2 regions of the Enterobacter cloacae complex sp. 385G4 genome follow, and region 1 is predicted to be linked to the other one. Evidence: predicted binding sites of a transcription regulator. Region 1 holds the regulator's gene; the other holds the start of a gene.
What was found. Region 1 encodes Fur, which represses iron uptake genes when iron is present. Its sites were predicted from a motif close to ATAATAATGAGAACNACTATCAA; they were not measured.

Region 1 (7,606 bases):
TGAGATCTGGATCGACCGTGCTGACTTCCGTGAAGAAGCCAATAAGCAGTACAAGCGTCTGGTGTTGGGTAAAGAAGTTCGTCTGCGTAACGCCTACGTCATCAAAGCCGAGCGCGTAGAGAAAGATGCTGAAGGTAACATTACCACCATCTTCTGTTCGTACGATGCTGAGACGCTGAGCAAAGATCCGGCAGACGGTCGCAAGGTGAAAGGCGTGATCCACTGGGTGAGCGCTTCCCACGCGCTGCCGGTAGAAATTCGTCTGTACGATCGTCTGTTTAGCGTGCCTAACCCGGGTGCGGCTGAAGACTTCCTGGCGACCATCAACCCGGAATCTCTGGTGATCAAGCAAGGTTATGCGGAGCCATCGCTGAAAGCCGCTGAAGCGGGCAAAGCGTTCCAGTTCGAGCGTGAAGGTTACTTCTGCCTGGACAGCCGTTATAGCACGGCAGAAAAACCGGTATTTAACCGTACCGTAGGTCTGCGTGATACCTGGACCAAGATCGGCGAATAATAACGCTGCACTGGTCAATGAGAAACAAACGCCGCTTATAGCGGCGTTTTTTTATTTAATGATCATATCGTTAAAGTAGGCCCGTAATTAGGCCAGCTAAAATTTTTGGTCAATGCGGTGCTACTTATTTTTCTAAAAAAAGTTTGTCTGTTTCAGATAAAAGAGAATTAAGACAAATACGGGTTTTATTACGATCTAATACGCCGAAATTACCTGCTCTACTCCCGCCACACCTCGCATTCGGCCAAATGTTACAAAGCACTACCAATTATGTGCACTTCGTCATAATCCTGACTTTTGCCCACTGAAAAGCATTGATAATTCGCGTCGCGAAAAATAACCTAAAGACGGTAGTTAATTCGAGGGTATTTATAACTACCCCTGGCCTTTTGGTCTTTTATATTTTCGCCGTTTAAGGCGTTTTAATTCGTCAAAGAGGAATAATCTATGCGTACGTTCAGTGGCAAACGTAGTGCGCTGGCGCTGGCTATTGCCGGTGTGACAGCAATGTCGGGCCTGGTGGTGACACCAGAGGCAAAAGCAGCAGGTTTCATCGAAGATTCTACCCTCACTGGCGGTATTTATTACTGGCAGCGTGAACGTGACCGTAAAGATGTCACAGAAGATAAATACAAAACCAACCTCTCTCACTCCACCTGGAACGCCAACCTGGACTTCCAGTCAGGCTACGCCGCCGATATGTTCGGTCTGGATATTGCCGCGTTTACGGCGATTGAAATGGCTGAAAATGGCGACAGCGGCCACCCGAACGAAATTGCCTTCTCCTCCAGCAATAAAGCCTATGACGAAGACTGGTCAGGGGATAAAAGCGGTATCAGCCTTTATAAGGCCGCAGCGAAATTCAAATACGGCCCGGTATGGGCGCGTGGGGGCTATATTCAGCCAACCGGCCAGACGCTGTTAGCGCCGCACTGGAGCTTTATGCCTGGTACCTATCAGGGGGCAGAAGCCGGGGCTAACTTTGACTATGGTGATGCAGGTGCGTTGAGCTTCTCCTATATGTGGACCAACGAGTACAAAGCGCCGTGGCACATTGAGATGGACAAGTTCTACCAGAACGATAAGAAAACCAAAGTCGATTACCTCCACTCGCTGGGTGCGAAGTACGATTTCAAAAACGATCTGGTTCTGGAAGCCGCATTTGGTCAGGCGGAAGGCTATATCGATCAGTATTTTGCTAAAGCCAGCTACAAATTTGATATCGCCGGTAGTCCGCTGAGCACCAGCTACCAGTTCTACGGTACGCGCGATAAGGTCAGCGATGGAAGCGTAAATGACATTTATAACGGCACCGCGTGGCTGCAGGCGTTAACCTTCGGCTACAAGGTCGGTCAGGTTGATTTGCGTCTGGAAGGCACGTGGGTGAAGGCGGAAGGGCAGCAGGGCTACTTCCTGCAGCGTATGACGCCGACCTATGCCTCATCCAACGGTCGTCTGGATATCTGGTGGGATAACCGCTCAGACTTCAACGCCGACGGCGAGAAAGCGGTCTTCTTCGGCGCCATGTATGACCTGAAAAACTGGAACCTGCCGGGCTGGGCGGTGGGCGCTTCTTACGCTTACGCCTGGGATGCAAAACCAGCAGACATGGCGACGCCGGATGCGTACTACGATCCAAACTATCGCCTGAAAGAGTCCTCCTACAGCCTGGATGCTATCTACACCCTGCAGGATGGCCGCGCGAAAGGCACGATGTTCAAGCTGCACTTTACGCAGTATGACAACCACTCCGATATCCCAAGCTATGCGGGCGGTTACGGCAACATCTTCCAGGATGAACGTGACGTCAAATTCATGGTTATCGCCCCATTCACCATCTTCTGATGAGCACACCGGCGGGCTGAGTCCCGCCGGTCTGGAGACTGCACATGATGAAAAAAATCGTAATCGTCGCGCTGATGGCATCAGGGCTGGTGGCGTGTGTTCAGACTCAGGCGCCGAAAGAGGACGCCCGTCTGAAGGAGGCGTATAGCGCCTGTATTAATACCGCGGAAGGATCGCCTGAGAAGATTGAAGCCTGCCAGAGCGTGCTAAATGTGTTAAAGAAAGAGAAAGCGCATGAGGCGTTCGCGACGCAGGAGAATGTTCGCGTGATGGATTATCAGGCCTGCATCCAGGCACGTAAAACCGGTAACGATCAGGAAGTGGCGAAGCGTTGCGATAAAATCTGGAACGAGATACGCAATAACAACAAATGAGTTGATCTCCGCCCGGTGGCACTTTGCTTACCGGGCTTTTTTCTGGCAAAAAAAAGCCAACCTTACGGCTGGCTCAGAGTATGAACGCTAACTTATTTTGTGTCGTGAGCGTGTTCATTCTCGCGGCAATCCCCTTCAGCGCAGTGACCGTAAAGGTACAGGCTGTGGTTGGTCAGGCGAATGCCATGACGAGCTGCGATTTCACGCTGACGCGCTTCGATGGAATCATCGCTAAATTCAATGACCTTGCCGCAATCGAGGCAGATCAGGTGATCGTGGTGATGCTGCTGGGTCAGTTCGAATACAGATTTACCGCCTTCGAAATTATGACGGGTAACAATGCCCGCGTCATCAAACTGGTTCAGCACGCGATATACGGTGGCCAGTCCAATCTCTTCACCCATGTCGATAAGACGTTTATAAAGGTCTTCCGCACTGACATGGTGATTGTCTGGACCCTGAAGCACTTCCAGGATTTTTAACCGAGGAAGCGTTACTTTCAGGCCAGCCTTCTTTAATGCGGTATTGTTGTCAGTCATGCGGAATCTGTCCTGTTGCTAAACGATTCACTTCTCTGGGAAGTGACAGAAAATGCACCTGGGATAATGCGTCTCATTATAGAACTGCCATGCCTAAATGAAAACTGCAAGTCTCAGGCAAAGTATGCTTATAAAAACGTGGTATCACCTACAAACTTGCTCAATGGAAACCACGTTTTGCCAGGGAGACATTGTACAGGTATGGGCGAAAAAGTTAAAAGTTTGTAGCAATTAATTTAATCGGTTTTACCTGGAAAAGGGGCGCAACCCGCGTTGCGCCGTAAAAAATCAGGCGTTGAGAATATCGTCCAGATGCAGTTCTTCGCGGATCTGCTTAACCCACTTCTCTACACGCTCTGCGGTCAGTTCTGGCTGACGGTCTTCGTCAATGGCAAGTCCGACAAAATGATCGTCATCGGCCAGGCCTTTAGAGGCTTCGAAGTGGTAACCGGCAGTCGGCCAGTGGCCCACAATAACCGCGCCATTAGGCTCAATGATGTCGCGAATCGTCCCCAGCGCATCACAGAAGTACTCGGCGTAATCTTCCTGATCGCCACAACCGAACAGGGCAACCAGCTTGCCGTTGAAGTCCACCTCTTCCAGCGTCGGGAAGAAATCGTCCCAGTCGCACTGGGCTTCACCATAGTACCAGGTTGGAATACCCAGCAGCAGAATGTCATAGCCCTCGAGATCTTCTTTGCTGCTCTTGGCGATGTCATGCACATCAGCAACGTCTTTACCGAGCTGTTTCTGAATGTTTTTTGCGATATTTTCGGTATTGCCGGTATCACTGCCGAAGAAAATGCCGATGATTGCCATGAGTAAAATAACCTCTTGAAACTTAATGGTATGGTGGCGCAATTCGGCCACGGATAAGGGCAATAATAGCAGAACTGGCAACCCTGCGGAAACCGCTATCGCGCAGGACTGCACTCTGTGCTACATGAAAAGGGCGATAAAGGGGTTTTTCAGACTTATGCCTGGCTGCGCAGCGTCTCAAGTTGGGCGATGAGCATCTCTTCAATAAGCTCGCTGCGGCTGATATTACGCGCCTCTGCCAGCTCGTTAAGCGCATCGACCGCGTCGGCGTTGAGCTTCAGTTCGACACGCTTAAGCCCACGATTTTTATCGCGTTTAAGCTGATTGCGTTTATTGATACGCAGCTGTTCATCGCGCGAAAGCGGATTCGTTTTTGGTCGTCCCGGTCGACGCTCATTCGCGAACAGATCTAGTGTCGTACGGTCCGTTTGTTCTTTGGCCATGATTATGAGACTTCGGGGGAAACACGCCGCCCTGCTAAAGCCCGGGCGATAAGCGCGCCATCATACATCACCAAAAACGGCACGCCAACGACTGGAAGCCCGTCATCTTCCAGTCGCTCTCTTTTTAATCAATTTGCAGTATCAGCGAGATAGCGGCGAATGGCGCGCAGTACAGCATCTGGTTTTTCCGCATGCACCCAGTGTCCGGCACCGGCAATGACGTGGGCGCGCGCCTGCGGGAATTGTGCCAGCAGCGTGTCGCGGTACGCGTCGGTAATATAAGGAGAGTTACCGCCGCGAATAAAGAGGGCAGGGTGTGGCCAGGCGGGAACGGTTTCCCAGCCCACGATGTGGTTGTACTGATCCCACAGCACCGGCACGTTAAAACGCCACTGCCCGTCAACAAACGACTTCAAAAGGAACTGCACCACGCCTTCTTCATCAAGATGCTCACGCATAACCGCTGCCGCCTGCTGACGAGTGGAAACGCCAGCTTCGGTTACGGCATTGATCGCCGCGAAAATCTCATCGTGACGGCGAACGTCGTAATCCACAGGCGCAACGTCAATCACGACAAGCCCGGAAATTCGCTCTGGCGCCAGCGCGGTGAGCGCCATAACCGCTTTACCGCCCATTGAATGCCCGATGAGGGTCACCTTCTGCAGGTTGTGCGCGTCCAGCGTATCCAGCAGATCCTGCGCCATTGCCGCATAGGTCATCTCGTCTGAGCGGCCGGAAAGCCCGTGGTTGCGCATATCGACCTGCAAAATATCGTGATCGGTAACCAAATCGCGGGCCAGCACGCCCAGGTTATCCAGGCTGCCAAAAAGTCCATGAACCAGCACGATGGGGGAATTATTGTTCGGCGATTGTGCAGTTTGCGCTCGGGTATTCAATTTCATGGCAAAGTTCTTTTTTTACGTATGTCAGGTTAGGGTATCATGTTGACCATTCTGCCGCCCGGCTGCAAGGTTCCAGTTTAATCTGACTTTTGCCGCCAACCTGGTTTGACGCTATCCGCTGTTGGGATTTGACCTTATAATCCCAATGACTTGTATTCAGATAAGATATCGCACTGGATTAAGATGAAAACAATCGAAGTTGATGACGAACTCTATCAGTATATTGCCAGCCAGACGCGGCATATCGGGGAGAGCGCGTCCGACATTTTACGGCGCATGCTTAAAATTTCCGCCGCTTCACAGCCTGCCACCCCAGTTACCAAAGATGTCGTGTCTCAGCCGAGCGTTGCTGTACAAGCAAAACCTGCCGTGACGCCGGTAAAAGATAAAGTGCGCGCGATGCGCGAACTGCTGCTCTCCGACGAATATGCGGAGCAGAAAAAGGCGGTTAACCGTTTTATGCTGGTGCTGTCTACACTTTACTCCCTGGATAACAAAGCGTTTGCTGAAGCGACCGAGTCGCTGCACGGCCGTACCCGCGTCTATTTCGCGGGCGACGAGCAGACGCTGCTGCAAAATGGCAATCAAACCAAACCTAAACATGTCCCTGGCACTCCGTACTGGGTGATCACCAATACCAATACGGGCCGCAAGTGCAGCATGATTGAACACATCATGCAGTCCATGCAGTTCCCGGCGGAATTGATTGAAAAGGTTTGCGGTACAATTTAACCCTTGCATCATAAGGACCCGGTAATGGCAAATCACAGCCGTGCAGGCCAACCTGCACAACAAAGCGATTTGATTAACGTCGCTCAGCTGACCGCGCAGTATTACGTGCTGAAACCGGTCGTGGGCAACGCAGAACACGCAGTGAAGTTTGGTACATCTGGTCACCGCGGCAGCGCGGCGCGCCACAGCTTTAACGAACCGCACATTCTGGCCATTGCTCAGGCCATTGCGGAAGAGCGCGCTAAAAACGGCGTTACCGGTCCGTGCTACGTGGGCAAAGATACCCATGCGCTGTCTGAACCGGCGTTTATTTCCGTGCTGGAAGTGCTGGCGGCGAACGGTGTGGACGTGATTGTTCAGGAGAACAATGGGTTTACTCCAACACCGGCGGTATCAAACGCGATCCTTGTGCACAACCAAAAAGGTGGCGCGCAGGCTGACGGTATCGTCATCACGCCATCCCACAACCCGCCGGAAGACGGTGGTATCAAATACAACCCGCCTAACGGCGGCCCGGCTGACACTAACGTCACCAAAGTGGTGGAAGATCGTGCAAACGCGCTGCTGGCCGACGGTCTGAAAGGCGTTAAACGTATTTCTCTTGATGAGGCGATGGCCTCCGGCCACGTGAAAGAGCAGGATCTGGTTCAGCCGTTTGTGGAAGGGCTGGCGGATATCGTCGATATGGCGGCGATTCAGAAAGCTGGCCTGAAGCTGGGCGTGGATCCGCTGGGCGGCTCCGGTATTGAGTACTGGAAGCGCATCGCCGAGCACTACAAGCTGGATCTGACCATCGTGAACGATCACGTCGATCAGACCTTCCGCTTTATGCACCTGGACAAAGACGGCGCGATCCGTATGGACTGCTCCTCCGAATGCGCGATGGCGGGCCTGCTGGCGCTGCGCGATAAATTCGACCTGGCGTTTGCTAACGACCCGGACTATGACCGTCACGGCATCGTCACCCCTGCCGGGCTGATGAACCCGAACCACTATCTGGCTGTTGCGATCAACTACCTGTTCCAGCACCGTCCGCAGTGGGGCAAAGAGGTGGCTGTCGGTAAAACGCTGGTCTCTTCTGCGATGATCGACCGCGTGGTGGACGCGCTGGGCCGCAAGCTGGTGGAAGTGCCGGTAGGCTTCAAGTGGTTCGTTGACGGTCTGCACGACGGCAGCTTTGGCTTCGGCGGCGAAGAGAGCGCAGGCGCGTCCTTCCTGCGTTTCGACGGCACCCCGTGGTCAACCGATAAAGACGGCATCATCATGTGCCTGCTGGCGGCGGAGATTACCGCGGTTACCGGTAAAAACCCGCAGGAACATTACAACGAGCTGGCTGCACGCTTTGGTGCACCAAGCTATAACCGTATTCAGGCTGGCGCGACCTCTGCCCAGAAAGCGGCTCTGTCCAAACTCTCTCCGGAGATGGTCAGCGCAAGCA
Region 2 (7,606 bases), on a different contig from region 1:
ATATATTCAGCGGCGCCATCGTCGTCGCGATCGCCATCGCGCTGGGCATGGTGGCGGTATGGTGTCTTCCGCGCCTGCACCGGCTGGTGCATAAACTCAAACATCCGGTATTGATTCTGGGAACAGGGGGGCTAATCCTCGGTGTTTTAGGGGCAATTGGCGGAACGGTGACCCTGTTCAAAGGTCTGGACGAGATGCAGCAGCTGGCCTTCAGCCAGGTGTTTAGCGTGTCCGATTACCTGTTGTTTGCCGTCATCAAGCTGGCGGCGCTTGTCGTTGCTGCAGCGTGCGGTTTCCGCGGCGGGCGTATCTTCCCGGCGGTGTTTGTCGGCGTGGCGCTGGGGCTGATGCTGCACGAGCATGTCGACGCGGTTCCGGCGGCGATTACCGTATCCTGCTCTATTCTGGGGCTGGTACTGGTGGTGACGCGCGATGCATGGCTGAGCCTGTTTATGGCGGCGGTGGTGGTGCCGGATTCGACGCTGTTCCCGCTGCTCTGCATCGTGATGTTGCCCGCCTGGCTCCTGCTGGCGGGCAAACCGATGATGATGGCCTGGCGAAACGACAAATAATCAGGCGCTATTGCGCGCTTCCAGCGCTTTGGTAATCGCTCCCAGCAGCGGCGGGATATCCGCTTTTGGCAGCATCACCTCAATTAGAGAGAGCCGCTCGTGGTGCGCCACTTTTTCCAGCACGTCCGCCAGCTGCTCCGCTTCACTGACTTGCCAGCACTGGGCCTGAGGATCGAGGCTCAGGGCCTGCGGGATTTGCGTCCAGTTCCATAGCGCAATGTCATTGTAACGCTGTTCCGGCCCGTGAATTGCCCTTTCAACCGTGTATCCTTCGTTGTTGAGCACCAGAATGATGGGATGTTGTTTATCACGCAACATTGACCCGAGCTCCTGAATGGTCAGCTGTGCCGCGCCATCCCCCGTCAGCACAATCACCCGCCGGTTCGGGCATGCCGTTTGCGCACCGAACGCTGCGGCCAGGGTGTAGCCGATCGAGCCCCACAGCGGCTGGACGATAAAATTAACGTCGGCAGGCAAACGCAGGTCAATCGCGCCGAAGGCCGAGGTGCCCTGATCGGCCAGGATGATGTCTCCCGGGCGAATAAACGTTTGCAGCGTTTGCCAGAAATTCTCCTGAGTAAGTGAGCCGTCCGGCTGAGGGAAATTCATCGCGCTGTGCGATGCCGGAACAGGCTTATCGTGAATATGCTGTTTGCACAGCTCCAGCAGTGCTTCAATGGCCTGGGCCATCGGGATGCCGGTAAACCAGATATCGCCGACGCGGGCGGCATGAGGCTGGACTTCTATCGTCTGTGCCAGTGTTAACTGATGGGTAAACCCGGCCGTCAGAGTATCGGTAAAACGCGTGCCGATGCACAGCACCGTATCCGCCCCCTCTATCGCCTCTTTTACCGGACCGGCACTGGCCGAACCGCTGTAGGTACCGTAAAAACCGGCGTTACGTTCGTCGAAAATGCCTTTGCCCATCAGCATCGTGGCATGCGCCATCGGCACATCCTTCACCCACTTCTGCAGCGCGTGCTTCAGCCCATGGCGCAGGACAAGAAAATCCGCTAACAGCGCGGTACGCTTACTCGCTGCCAGTTGACGCTCCGCAGCATCCCGGAACGCTTTCAGGCAGGCGCTATCGGCATGGGCATGCCGGAGCGTGAGAGCGTTTACAGGCGGCGTAGCGGCTTTTTTTGCCACATCGGCAGGTAACATCAAATAGCCGGGACGACGTTCCCGGAGCATCGTCGTCAGTACCCGGTCGATTTCATAACAGGCGTTTTGTTCGGTCAGGATCGCCTGTGCAACGGTGATCGGCTCGCTCATATGGTAAAAATGACGGAACTCACCATCGCCCAGCGTATGGTGCAGCAGTTCCCCCCTTTGCTGAGACGCCATCCCCGGCGCGCCAACAATATGCAGCACCGGAACATGCTCGGCATAGCTGCCCGCAATGCCGTTCATGGCACTTAATTCTCCGACGCCAAACGTCGTCAGCAGCGCGGCGAAGCCCTTACAGCGGGCATATCCGTCAGCGGCATAAGAGGCGTTTAACTCGTTGGCACAGCCCACCCAGCAGATATCCGGGCTGTCTATTACGTGGTCGAGAAACTGCAGGTTATAGTCGCCCGGCACGCCAAACAGATGATCGGCTCCACAATCTGTAAGACGGTCCAGCAGGTAATCGGCGACGCAGTACGGGGTACGCATAAACAGGTATCCTTCTGATGTTGACCTCACTTTGAGTATTAAATAAGCGTGATGGCTGTCCAGAATTGGCGATAAGAAGGCTATGGAAAGAATGCTTTACAAAAAATGCTGGGCTATGCTGCTTTTTTTCACGTTAATGTAAACGTATACACTGATTTTTCTCTTCAGCACGAGAGGTCATACGAATGGGTTATCAGCCGGACAAAAATCGTTATCAGACAATGGAGTATCGCCGCTGTGGGCGAAGCGGAATCAGGTTGCCCGCGGTCTCGCTGGGGCTGTGGCATAATTTTGGTGACGCTACGCTTATCGAAAATAGCCGTCAACTTTTACAGCGCGCGTTCGATCTGGGTATTACACATTTCGACCTTGCCAATAACTATGGTCCCCCGCCGGGGTCTGCCGAGCGTAATTTCGGCCGTATTTTGCAGGAGGATTTCCTGCCCTGGCGCGACGAGCTGATCGTCTCCACGAAAGCGGGATATACCATGTGGGACGGCCCTTACGGCGACTGGGGATCGCGTAAATATCTGCTGGCAAGCCTCGATCAAAGCCTGAAGCGCATGGGGCTGGAATATGTCGATATCTTCTATCATCACCGTCCTGACCCGGAAACGCCGCTGCAGGAAACCATGAAAGCGCTTGACCATCTGGTGCGCCAGGGCAAAGCCCTGTATGTCGGGTTATCCAACTATCCTGCCGAGCTGGCGCGAAAAGCGATTGATATCCTGAATGACCTGGGCACGCCCTGCCTGATCCTCCAGCCGAAATACTCAATGTTCGAACGTGCGCCGGAAGAGGGTTTGCTGGATGTTCTGCAGGAAAAAGGGGTCGGCTGTATTCCCTTCTCGCCGCTGGCAGGGGGACAGTTGACCAACCGGTATCTTAACGGTATTCCCGCCGATTCCCGTGCGGCAAGCGGCAGTCAATTCCTTAACCCGGAACAGATCACCGAAGAGAAGCTTGAGAAGGTGCGCCAGCTAAACGCCCTGGCAGAAAGCCGCGGCCAGAAACTCTCGCAGATGGCGCTTGCCTGGGTGTTACGCCATGAGGAGGTCACGTCGGTACTGATCGGTGCCAGCAAAACGGCTCAGATTGATGATGCCGTGGGTATGCTGGAAAACCGCCAGTTTACCGCAGAAGAACTTTCCCTAATCGACCAGATCCTGAGCAGTTCAAAATAAAACCACTTTTAGCAAAAAGTGCTCTCCCTCGGGAATTCGGAGTTGAGGCGATGAAACGAGCCTTTACCAACTCGTAATATTGCGTTAACAGGCCCCACGAAGGCCCCGATCGTGAAGGAGAAAGAGTATGTTCAGGTCACTGATTCTTGCAGCGGTATTACTGGCTTCGGCCCCGCTCGTCGCCACTGCGGGCGAAATCACCCTGTTGCCATCAGTAAAATTACAAATTGGCGATCGTGACGACTACGGCAGATACTGGGACGGTGGCTACTGGCGCGACCGTGATTACTGGCACCGTCACTATGAGTGGCGCGGCGATCGCTGGTGGAAACATGACAACGGCAGACACCGCGGCTGGTATAAAGACAACGCCTATGAGCGCGGTTACCGTGAAGGCTGGCGGGATCGTGACGACCGTCGCGGCTGGGGTCGCGGCAAAGGTCATGGTCACGGCCATCATCATTAATCCAAAAGGAGCCCCTGCGGCTCCTTTTTTGTTAAAGACCCAGCGCGGTTCCCACCAACAACCACAAGTTCAGCGCCACGACGACCACCACGATGGCCCACCCGGCCCGTTTCACCAGCGTCGTATTAACCAGTTCGCCCATCAGAGTTTTATTGCTGGTGAAAATCAGCAGCGGCACCAGCGCCAGCGCAATACCAAAGCTCAGCAACACCTGGCTCATCACCAGAATTCGCGTTGGATCGAGCCCCATCATAATCACGATAAACGACGGAAGCATGGTGATAAAACGACGCACCCACAATGGAATATGGAAGCGAACAAATCCCTGCATCACCACCTGTCCTGCCAGCGTCCCCACCACCGTGGAGGAGAGACCGGCGGCAACCAGGCTCAGACCAAATATCGTGGCAGCAGCATGGCTCAGTAACGGCTCGAGCGTGAGGTAAGCCTGGTCGAGATCGGCGACACCAGTATGACCGTTAAAGTGGAAAGCGGCGGCTGCGGTGGCCATCATCGCCAGATTCACAAAACCCGCGATGGTCATGGCGATTGCCACATCCCATTTGGTTGCCGAGTAGCGTTCTTTACGCGTCCCGCCGTGCAGATGCTGGGTCAACGAGGAGTGCAAATAAATGACATGGGGCATAATGGTCGCCCCAAGGACCCCGGCGGCCAGGAAAACCGCTTCCGAGGTTGGCAGGCTTGGGATCACCATGCCTTTCGCGAGCTGCGCCAGATTCGGCTGTGAGAAAATCAGCTCGACGATGTACGCCGCAGCAACAAACAGCAGCAGGCCACCAATGACCTTCTCCAGCGGTTTTTGACCCCGACGTTGCAGCATCAGGATCAGGAATGTGGCAATCCCGGTCAGCACCGCTCCCTGTAACAGCGACACGCCCAGAATCAGCTTAAAGCCAATCGCTGCCCCGATAAATTCAGCGAGATCGGTTGCCATGGCGATAATTTCCGCCTGAACCCAGTAGAGCCACACCGCCGGACGGGGATAATGGTCGCGAATTTGCTCCGCCAGGTTTTTACCCGTGGCAATCCCCAGTTTTGCAGAGAGCATCTGAATCAGCATCGCCATCAGGTTTGCCCAGACGACCACCCACAGCAGCTTATAGCCGAAACTGGCCCCGGCCTGAATATTGGTCGCAAAATTACCCGGATCGATATAGCCGATGGCAGCAATAAAAGCAGGTCCCATTAATGCGAACCGCAACTTGCGCGCGGCTCTACCACTGCTACCCTCTACGCGACTGTTTGTCATTATCTGCCTCTGGAAATATAGCCTTTGCTATGTTTAATGCTATCAAAATGAGAATGATTATCAAGATCATTTAGAGTGTTTAAAATGATTTCTCTGATAGCTAAGAACAATAGATGGGCAGGTGGTGCGACATCACAGAATGTGAAAATGCGCGGTCATTTGTGAAGCGTAGCACACAAACTTAACTTTTCACTCATTTACCTAACATAACAAAAATGTATTGTGGATCACTAATTTTGAGACTCGTCACAGGATGTAACTATAGTGTGTCCCTGATCTCGTTTTCTTTTCGCTTGTTACATAGAATGTGCACGAAAATTAAACCTGCCTCATATTTGGAGCAAATATGGACCGCGTCCTTCATTTTGTCCTGGCACTTGTTGTCGTTACTGCACTCGCATTGCTGGTCAGCACAGACCGCAAAAAAATTCGTATTCGTTATGTTGTCCAGCTGCTGGTCATTGAAGTTTTACTTGCGTGGTTCTTCCTGAACTCCAACGTAGGCCTCGGCTTCGTGAAAGGCTTCTCCGAAATGTTCGAAAAACTGCTCGGATTCGCCAACGAAGGGACAAACTTTGTCTTCGGTAAAATGAACGACGAAGGTCTGGCATTCTTCTTCCTGAAGGTACTGTGCCCAATCGTCTTCATCTCCGCGCTGATCGGTATTCTGCAGCACATCCGCGTTCTGCCGTTCGTTATTCGTGGCATTGGTTTCCTGTTATCCAAAGTAAACGGCATGGGCAAGCTGGAATCTTTCAACGCCGTAAGTTCCCTGATCCTCGGTCAGTCTGAGAACTTCATCGCGTATAAAGATATCCTCGGCAAAATGTCCCGTAACCGCATGTACACCATGGCGGCAACCGCGATGTCTACCGTTTCCATGTCTATCGTGGGCGCGTACATGACCATGCTGGAGCCTAAATATGTGGTTGCAGCGCTGGTTCTGAATATGTTCAGCACCTTTATCGTTCTGTCGCTGATCAACCCGTATCGCGTTGACGCCAGCGAAGAGAACATCCAGATGTCTAACCTGCACGAAGGTCAGAGCTTCTTCGAAATGCTGGGTGAGTACATCCTGGCCGGTTTCAAAGTGGCGATTATCGTTGCCGCGATGCTGATCGGCTTTATCGCCCTGATCTCCGCACTGAACGCCCTGTTCGCCGCAGTGCTGGGCATCTCCTTCCAGGGCATCCTGGGCTACATCTTCTACCCTGTCGCATGGGTGATGGGTGTTCCAGCTCACGAAGCGCTGCAGGTGGGCAGTATCATGGCGACCAAACTGGTTTCTAACGAATTCGTTGCGATGATGGATCTGCAGAAAATCGCCAGCACGCTCTCTCCACGTGCGGAAGGCATTCTGTCTGTATTCCTGGTCTCCTTCGCGAACTTCTCGTCCATCGGTATTATCGCCGGTGCGATTAAAGGCCTGAACGAAGAACAGGGTAACGTGGTTTCTCGCTTTGGCCTGAAACTGGTTTACGGCTCCACCCTGGTGAGCGTCCTGTCTGCTTCTATCGCTGCGCTGGTTCTGTAACGTTTACCGTAAAAAAAAACCGGGAGTCTTACTCCCGGTTTTTTTATGCCCGCAATTCTTCCAGCGGTTTGGGTTTGCCTATCAGGTAGCCCTGGAGATAGTCCACGCCGAAGCGTAGCAGCATCTCCCGCTGCGCTGGCGTCTCAACATATTCGGCCACCACGCACAGTGATTTCGTCTTCGCCAGATTACATATCGACTGGACGATCATTGCGTCCATATCATCAGTACAAATATCTTTCACGAAACAGCCGTCAATTTTAATGATGTCTGCCTGCAGGCGTCTCAGACGCTCGTAGTTGGCGTAGCCGGTACCAAAATCATCGATGGCAATCCTGAAACCGTAATCCCGCAGCTGCTGAATGTTGTGGATGCTGCAGCCGGAATTGGAGAAGGCCTGCTCTTCGGTGATCTCAATCACGACAGCCTGAGGCGCAACGCCGTACCGTTCAAAGAGCGCACAAATCTCAGTCGCCACCTCATTTTGCATCAGCGTAAGCGGCATCAGATTGACAGAGAAACGGGCGCCAGCCTGCGTCGCTGGGTGATCGCGCAGCCACAGCAGTAATTTTTCCATGACGCACATATCAAACCGGTGGCTGAGGTTGAACTGGGCAATCAGGGGAATAAAGCGGTCAGGGGTGATGATCTCGCCCTCGCTCTCCATACGCGCCAGAATTTCGTAGTACCCGCTACCGTCCGCCTTCTGGATCGGCTGCGCATACAAATGGAACTGCCCCGCCTCCAGGGCGTGCTTAATCCGCGCCAGCATCAGGACACGCTCCGTTGTTTGTCCTGATGCAGCTTCCAGGCTATTCGTCAGCGCAAGAACGTTGTGCGCTCCGCAGGATTGCTCGGCCAGCCAGCTCAGTTGCCCCAGCGTGTGGTGCAGTTTCTCACCGTTTTCGACCATTCCCCAGG

Region 2: the regulator Fur is predicted to act here: its motif matches at 5,193-5,215, upstream of AC2FAJ_RS18265 (Nramp family divalent metal transporter).

Annotation. Positions count from the first base shown of each region.
Region 1 covers NZ_JBXWDD010000002.1:155,077-162,682, forward strand. Annotated here, with positions in the region: gene glnS (glutamine--tRNA ligase) at 1-514, shown strand, start outside; gene chiP (chitoporin ChiP) at 962-2,359, shown strand; gene chiQ (ChiQ/YbfN family lipoprotein) at 2,407-2,733, shown strand; gene fur (ferric iron uptake transcriptional regulator) at 2,826-3,272, opposite strand; gene fldA (flavodoxin FldA) at 3,561-4,091, opposite strand; gene ybfE (LexA regulated protein) at 4,247-4,534, opposite strand; gene ybfF (esterase) at 4,663-5,436, opposite strand; gene seqA (replication initiation negative regulator SeqA) at 5,620-6,168, shown strand; gene pgm (phosphoglucomutase (alpha-D-glucose-1,6-bisphosphate-dependent)) at 6,193-7,606, shown strand, end outside.
Region 2 covers NZ_JBXWDD010000008.1:18,740-26,345, forward strand. Annotated here, with positions in the region: gene AC2FAJ_RS18245 (ion channel protein) at 1-572, shown strand, start outside; gene ipdC (indolepyruvate decarboxylase) at 573-2,231, opposite strand; gene mgrA (L-glyceraldehyde 3-phosphate reductase) at 2,417-3,415, shown strand; gene AC2FAJ_RS18260 (DUF2502 domain-containing protein) at 3,543-3,881, shown strand; gene AC2FAJ_RS18265 (Nramp family divalent metal transporter) at 3,913-5,151, opposite strand; gene AC2FAJ_RS18270 (NupC/NupG family nucleoside CNT transporter) at 5,498-6,685, shown strand; gene AC2FAJ_RS18275 (sensor domain-containing phosphodiesterase) at 6,729-7,606, opposite strand, start outside.